DNA from 2 places in the Streptomyces sp. NPDC006384 genome. Region 2 is predicted to be linked to the other one. Evidence: predicted binding sites of a transcription regulator. Region 2 holds the regulator's gene; the other holds the start of a gene.
The links. The regulator HspR, encoded in region 2, represses chaperone genes until heat shock. The targets are predictions, from matches to a motif close to TTGAGNNNNNNNNNCTCAA.
Positions count from the first base shown of each region.

Region 1 (3,403 bases), on a different contig from region 2:
AGACGACGTCGGACAGGTCGAGCTCGACCTCCAGGTAGTGGTCCCGGAAGGTGTGGTTCTGCGCCGGGTCGAGGACCTCCAGCAGGGCGGCGGCCGGGTCGCCCCGGAAGTCGGAGCCGACCTTGTCGATCTCGTCCAGGAGGACCACCGGGTTCATGGAACCGGCCTCCTTGACCGCCCGCACGATCCGGCCGGGCAGCGCGCCGACGTAGGTGCGGCGGTGGCCGCGGATCTCGGCCTCGTCGCGGACGCCGCCGAGGGCGACCCGGACGAACCTGCGGCCCATCGCGTGCGCGACGGACTCGCCGAGGCTGGTCTTGCCGACGCCGGGCGGGCCCACCAGGGCCAGGACCGCGCCGCCGCGCCGGCCGCCGACGACGCCGAGCCCCCGGTCGGCGCGGCGCTTGCGCACCGCGAGGTACTCGACGATCCGTTCCTTCACGTCCTCCAGGCCCGCGTGCTCGGCGTCGAGGACGGCCCGGGCGCCCTGGATGTCGTAGGCGTCCTCGGTCCGCTCGTTCCACGGCATCTCCAGGACCGTGTCGAGCCAGGTGCGGATCCACGAGCCCTCGGGCGACTGGTCGGAGGCCCGCTCCAGCTTGTCGACCTCCTTGAGCGCGGCCTCACGGACCTTCCCGGGCAGGTCGGCGGCCTCGACGCGGGCGCGGTAGTCGTCGGACTCCTCGCCCTCCTTCTCGCCGTTGAGTTCGCGCAGCTCCTTGCGCACGGCCTCGAGCTGACGGCGCAGCAGGAACTCCCGCTGCTGCTTGTCGACGCCCTCCTGGACGTCCTTTGCGATGGTCTCGGCGACGTCCTGCTCGGCGAGGTGGTCGCGCAGCTGCTGGGTGGCGAGCTTCAGGCGGGCGACCGGGTCGGCGGTCTCCAGCAGCTCGACCTTCTGCTCGGTGGTGAGGAAGGGCGAGTAACCGGAGTTGTCGGCGAGCGCGGAGACGTCGTCGATGGCCTGGACCCGGTCCACGACCTGCCAGGCGCCCCGCTTGCGCAGCCAGGCGGTGGCCAGCGCCTTGTACTCCTTGACGAGTTCGGCGACCTGGCCGGGCAGCGGATCGGGCACGCTCTCCTCGGTCCGCACGCCCTCGACCCACAGCGCGGCGCCGGGGCCGGTGGTGCCGGCGCCGATCCGGACCCGGCCCCGGCCCCGGATCAGGGCCCCGGGGTCGCCGTCGGCCAGCCGCCCGACCTGCTCGACGGTGCCGAGCACGCCGGTGCTCGCGTACGTGCCGTCGATGCGGGGGACGAGCAGGACCCGGGGCTTTCCCGGCTCGGACCCGGCGGCGGCCTGGGCGGCCTCCACCGCGGCCCGTACCTCGGAGTCGCTCAGGTCCAGGGGGACGACCATCCCCGGCAGCACGACCTCGTCGTCGAGCGGCAGCACGGGCAGGGTGAGCGGTGTGACGTCGGCGGACTCAGCAGCCATGATCTCCCCTTCGGCATTCAAGTTGAGTTATGCCGACTCAATGCTTGGCGATCGGCGATTGTTCCCCACCACCTGTTCGCCGAGAGCGATCAATCGGACGTCCCCGGTCGCCGCCCCTCCCCGTCCGGTCACACGGCGGTGCGGCGAGTGCCAGGATGGGCCGATGCCCATCACCTCTTACGACTCCTACGACACCCCGGAAGTCCTGGACCGTCGCGAGGGCCCGTACGGCGAGGTCGTCCTGCGCCGGCACGGGGCACTGCTGCAGATCATCGCGAACGGCTGCTTCCTGATGGACACCTCCGACGGACGCTCGGAGCGCCGCCTCGTGGACGCGGCGGCCGAGGCGCTCGACGGGCGCCCGGCACCGCGCCTGCTGATCGGCGGGCTCGGCGTCGGCTTCTCGCTCGCACACGCGGCCGCCGACCCCCGCTGGGGCCGGATCACGGTCGTCGAGCGCGAGCGCGCGGTCGTCGACTGGCACCGCGGCGGACCGCTGGCCGAGGTGTCCGCCACAGCCCTCGCCGACCCGCGCACGGAGGTCGTGGAGGCGGATCTGGTCGCGTACGTCAATGAGACTTCCGCCACGTACGACGCGCTGTGCCTCGACATCGACAACGGCCCCGACTGGACCGTCACCGAGGACAACGACGGACTGTACTCAGCGGCCGGAATCGCAAGCTGCGCAAGGGTGTTGACCCCCGGCGGGGTACTCGCCGTATGGTCCGCGCAGCCCTCTCCGGAATTCGAAGAAACCTTGCGTAATGCCGGGTTCCCACGGGTGCGTACCGAAGAGATCCCCGTTGCCCGGGGCGTTCCGGACGTCGTCCACCTCGCCGTCCGGGCTGGATAGCAAAGCCGCGGCGAATCCCCGTACGCTGCTGCCCTGGCGCCGGTCGTTCACGCGCCGGGCGCAGTCATGGGATCACCCCACGGATTCCGGAAAGCACACCTCAGGGGCGGGCGATGGAGCAGACACAGACCTCCCACAACGGTTCGGCGGCGGCCACCCAGGGCGCACAGCGCCGGGTACTGGTGGTCGAGGACGACCAGACGATCATGGAAGCCATCGCCACCCGCCTGCGCGCCGAGGGGTTCCTGGTGCAAACGGCGGGCGACGGCCCCGCCGCCGTCGACACGGCCGAGGCATGGCAGCCCGATCTGCTGATCCTCGACATCATGCTGCCCGGCTTCGACGGCCTGGAGGTCTGCCGGCGCGTGCAGGCGCAGCGGCCGGTGCCGGTGCTGATGCTCACCGCGCGCGACGACGAGACGGACATGCTGGTCGGGCTCGGCGTGGGCGCCGACGACTACATGACCAAGCCGTTCTCGATGCGCGAACTGGCCGCGCGTGTGCACGTGCTGCTGCGCAGGGTCGAGCGGGCCGTCGTGGCCGCCTCGACGCCGCGCGGCGGCACCCTGCGCCTCGGCGAGCTGGAGATCGACCACGCCCAGCGCCGGGTACGGGTGCGCAGCGAGGACGTCCACCTCACCCCCACCGAGTTCGACCTGCTGGTGTGCCTGGCGAACACCCCCCGCGCGGTGCTCTCCCGCGAGCAGCTGCTGGCCGAGGTGTGGGACTGGGCGGACGCCTCCGGCACCCGGACCGTCGACAGTCACATCAAGGCGCTGCGCCGCAAGATCGGCGCCGAGCGCATCCGCACCGTGCACGGCGTGGGCTACGCGCTGGAGACACCGGCGCCGTGAGCGAGGGGCGGGAAGCCGCACGCAGGAGCCCCGGGAGACCCTGGGCCGGCGTACGCCCGTTCTCGATCAAGACCAAGCTGGGCGCGCTGGTCGTCACGTCGGTGCTGATCACCACCGGGTTGTCGGTGATCGCGGTGCACACCAAGACGGAGCTGCGCTTCATCACGGTCTTCTCGATGATCGCCACGCTGCTGATCACGCAGTTCGTGGCGCACTCGCTGACCGCGCCGCTGGACGAGATGAACGCCGTGGCCCGGT
Region 1 is NZ_JBIAHR010000002.1:120,217-123,619, forward strand. It holds gene lon (endopeptidase La) at 1-1,438, opposite strand, end outside; gene ACFYOJ_RS02605 (spermidine synthase) at 1,602-2,291, shown strand; gene ACFYOJ_RS02610 (response regulator transcription factor) at 2,405-3,145, shown strand; gene ACFYOJ_RS02615 (ATP-binding protein) at 3,142-3,403, shown strand, end outside.
Region 1: lon (endopeptidase La) is a predicted target of HspR. The motif match lies at 1,461-1,479, and genes of this name have one in related genera.

Region 2 (3,403 bases):
CCAGTTCCAGCAGGCAGGGCACCGGCCCGGCGTCCGCGCGCGGCACCCGGCCGTGCCGTACGGCCCGGGAGTACAAGCGGTCCCCGGCCGCGCACAGCCGGTCGGCACCGTGCGGATGTTCCTGAGACCCGTGCCCGGCCATCGCCCATCCCACCCCCGGTTCCGGCTCTGTCCGCGACGCAACTATGCGCGGCCCGCACCGGGTCCGCAACACGGCTGTGCGCCGGACGGCAGCCGGAGAGCCCCGGCCCGGACCCTCGCGCCCGGACCGGGGCCGTGAGCTACGTCAGCCCGATCTTCGCGCAGTCGGCGGCGAACTCGGCCGTGCAGATCTCGGAGATCTTGTAGAAGCCGTCCGCCACGACGGTCTCCTCGATGGTCTCCTTCGTCAGCGCCACCACCGGCACCAGCTTGGCGGGGATGTCCTTCAGGGTGGGGCTGTCGACCCTGTCGCGGGTGAGCGAGTCGAACTGGATGTCCCGGCCCTGAACACGCGCCACGGCCATCTCCGCGGCCGCCTCCGCCTCCTGCGGGTAGGACTTGTAGACGCTCATGTACTGCTCGCCGGCGACGATCCGCTGGACCGCCGAGAGTTCCGCGTCCTGGCCGGTGATCGGCGGCAGGTCGGTGACGCCCGCCGCCTCCAGGGCGTCGATGACGCCGCCCGCCATGCCGTCGTTGGCGGAGTACACACCGGCGATGTTCTTCGCGCCGATCTCCTCGATCGCCTCGGCCATGTTCGCCTCGGCGTTCTCCGGCTTCCAGTCCTCGGTGTCGAAGGACCGCGCGATCGTCACCTTGCCGGACAGCTCGGACAGCGCGCCCGCCTTGAACTGCTTGGCGTTCGGGTCGGTGGGCGACCCGTTCATCATGACGATCCTGTCGGACGCGGTCGTCCCGTCGCCGAGCGCCTCGATCAGGGAGCGGCCCTGGACCTCGCCGACCAGCTCGTTGTCGAAGGAGACGTAGGCGTCGATCGGGCCCTCGGCCAGCCGGTCGTAGGCGACGACGGGGATGCCGGCGTCCTTGGCTTTCCGCACGCCGTCCGCGATGGAGCGCGCGTCGACGGCGTCCAGGACGATCACGTCGACCTTGTCGTCGATCATCCGCTGCAGCTGCTCGGCCTGCTTCGAGGCGTCCGCCTCCGCGTTGGCGTACTCGACCTTGCCCTGTTTGCGGGTGAGTTCGGCGACCTTCGCCACGAAGTGCGGGCGGTCGAACTGCTCGTACCGCGTGTTCTCCTTCTCCGGAAGCAGCAGACCCACGGTGATGTCGTCGCCCTTGGACGGGCTCGCGCCGTCGCTGTGGCTCGCGGTGTCTGTTCCGCAGGCGGCCAGCGGAACGATCAGCGTGGTCGCCACCACGGACAGGGCGATACGACGTATGCAGGAACTCACTTGTGGTGCCTTCCGGACGCGGGGGCCACATTGCAACCCAGGTGACTGAAAAGCCAACGCGGCGGCGTCCCCACCGTCAAGCGGAATCACTTAACGAGATGACAACACCACGCTCCGCGGCCGTACCGGAGACGGAGCGGAATCGTCCGCCGGACCCGCACACACCCTCCACCCGGCGGCCACGCGTCCCCCCTACGCCCCCCCCACGCCCCCTATGCGCTCCCACGCGAAGGGACCCGGAGGTTCAGGACGAACCTCCGGGCCCCTTCACATCGCCGACGAGCCGGGCCGGCGCCCGGTCAGTCGGGCAGTTGCTGCTGCCGCTTGGGCCGCCAGACCACCAGCGCGCTGGTCTGCTGCACCTCCTGGTACGGCACCAGGTCACGGCGGTACGAGGCGTGCACCGCCGCCTCCCGCTGCCGCATCGCCGTCGCCGCGCCGTCCAGCGCGTCCGACAGCTCCGCTATGCGGGCCTGCAGCGCGGCGACCTGGTTCTCCAGTTCGATGATGCGCTTGATGCCGGCCAGGTTGATGCCCTCTTCCTGCGACAACTGCTGCACCTGGCGGAGCAGTTCGATGTCGCGGGCCGAGTAGCGCCGGCCGCGCCCGGCCGTGCGGTCCGGGGAGACCAGGCCGAGGCGGTCGTACTGGCGCAGGGTCTGCGGGTGCAGACCGGAGAGCTGGGCCGCGACCGAGATGACGTAGACCGGGGTGTCCTCGGTCAGCTCATACGGTGAGAAACCCCCGCGCTGGCGGGGACGACGGCCGTCCATCTCGATCAAGCTCCCTTCGCGGCCTGGAACAGCTCCGCCCGCGGATCCTCGTCCGCGGTCGCCTCGCGATACGCCTCGAGCGCGTCACGAGCCTTCCCCGACAGGTCCTTCGGAACACTCACCTCCACGGTGACCAGGAGGTCGCCGCGGGTGCCGTCCTTGCGGACCGCGCCCTTGCCCCGGGCGCGCATGGTGCGCCCGCCCGGCGTGCCCGCCGGCAGCTTGAGCGTGACGGGCGGCCCGCCCAGGGTCGGGACGCGGACCTCGCCGCCGAGGGCCGCCTCGGCGAAGGTGACCGGGACGGTGACGGTGAGGTTGTCGCCCCGCCGTCCGAAGACGGGGTGCTCCTTGACGTGGACGACCACGTACAGGTCGCCCGCCGGGCCGCCCCGCTCGCCGGGCGCGCCCTTGCCGCGCAGCCGGATGCGCTGCCCGTCCGACACCCCGGCCGGGATGCGGACCTGCATCGTCCGCGAGGACTTGGCGCGTCCGGAGCCCTTGCAGACCTCGCAGGGGTTCTCCGAGATCAGGCCACGGCCCTTGCAGTCCGGGCAGGGATCGGTCAGCGAGAAACCGCCGCCGGAGCCCCGGGCGACCTGCCCGGTGCCGACGCAGGTCGGGCACACACGCGGTGTGCCGTTCTTGTCGCCGGTGCCCGAACAGGCCTTGCAGGGCTGCTGGCTGGACATCCGCAGCGGGACCGTCGCGCCCTCGATGGCCTCCGTGAAGCTGAGGGTCACCTCGGACTCGACGTCCTGGCCGCGCCGCGGCTGGGTCCGCGTGCCGGCGCCGGGACCACCGGCGCCGGTGCGGTTGAACAGGCCCCCGAAGACGTCACCGAGCCCGCCGCCGAAGCCGCCGGCCCCGCCCTGGGCGCCTCCGAAGAGGTCGCCCAGGTCGAAGTTGAAGGTGCCGCCGCCCGCGCCCGGCCCCGGGCGGAAGCCGCCGTTGCCGAAGAGCGCGCGGGCGTCGTCGTACTCCTTGCGCTTCTTGGGGTCGCCGAGGACGTCGTTCGCCTCGGAGATCTCCTTGAAGCGCTCCTCGGCCCTGGCGTTGCCCTTGTTGGCGTCCGGGTGGAACTCGCGGGCGAGCTTCCGGTACGCCTTCTTGATCTCGGCCTCGGTGGCGTCCTTGGGGACGCCGAGGACCTTGTAGTAGTCCTTCTCGATGAAGTCCTTGGTACTCATCCCCGACGTCCCTCCTCTCCTGCGTGTGCGTACGTCGTGACGTCAG
Region 2 is NZ_JBIAHR010000005.1:254,714-258,116, forward strand. It holds gene ACFYOJ_RS08740 (helix-turn-helix transcriptional regulator) at 1-142, opposite strand, end outside; gene ACFYOJ_RS08745 (substrate-binding domain-containing protein) at 282-1,397, opposite strand; gene ACFYOJ_RS08750 (heat shock protein transcriptional repressor HspR) at 1,697-2,170, opposite strand; gene dnaJ (molecular chaperone DnaJ) at 2,176-3,357, opposite strand; gene grpE (nucleotide exchange factor GrpE) at 3,400-3,403, opposite strand, start outside.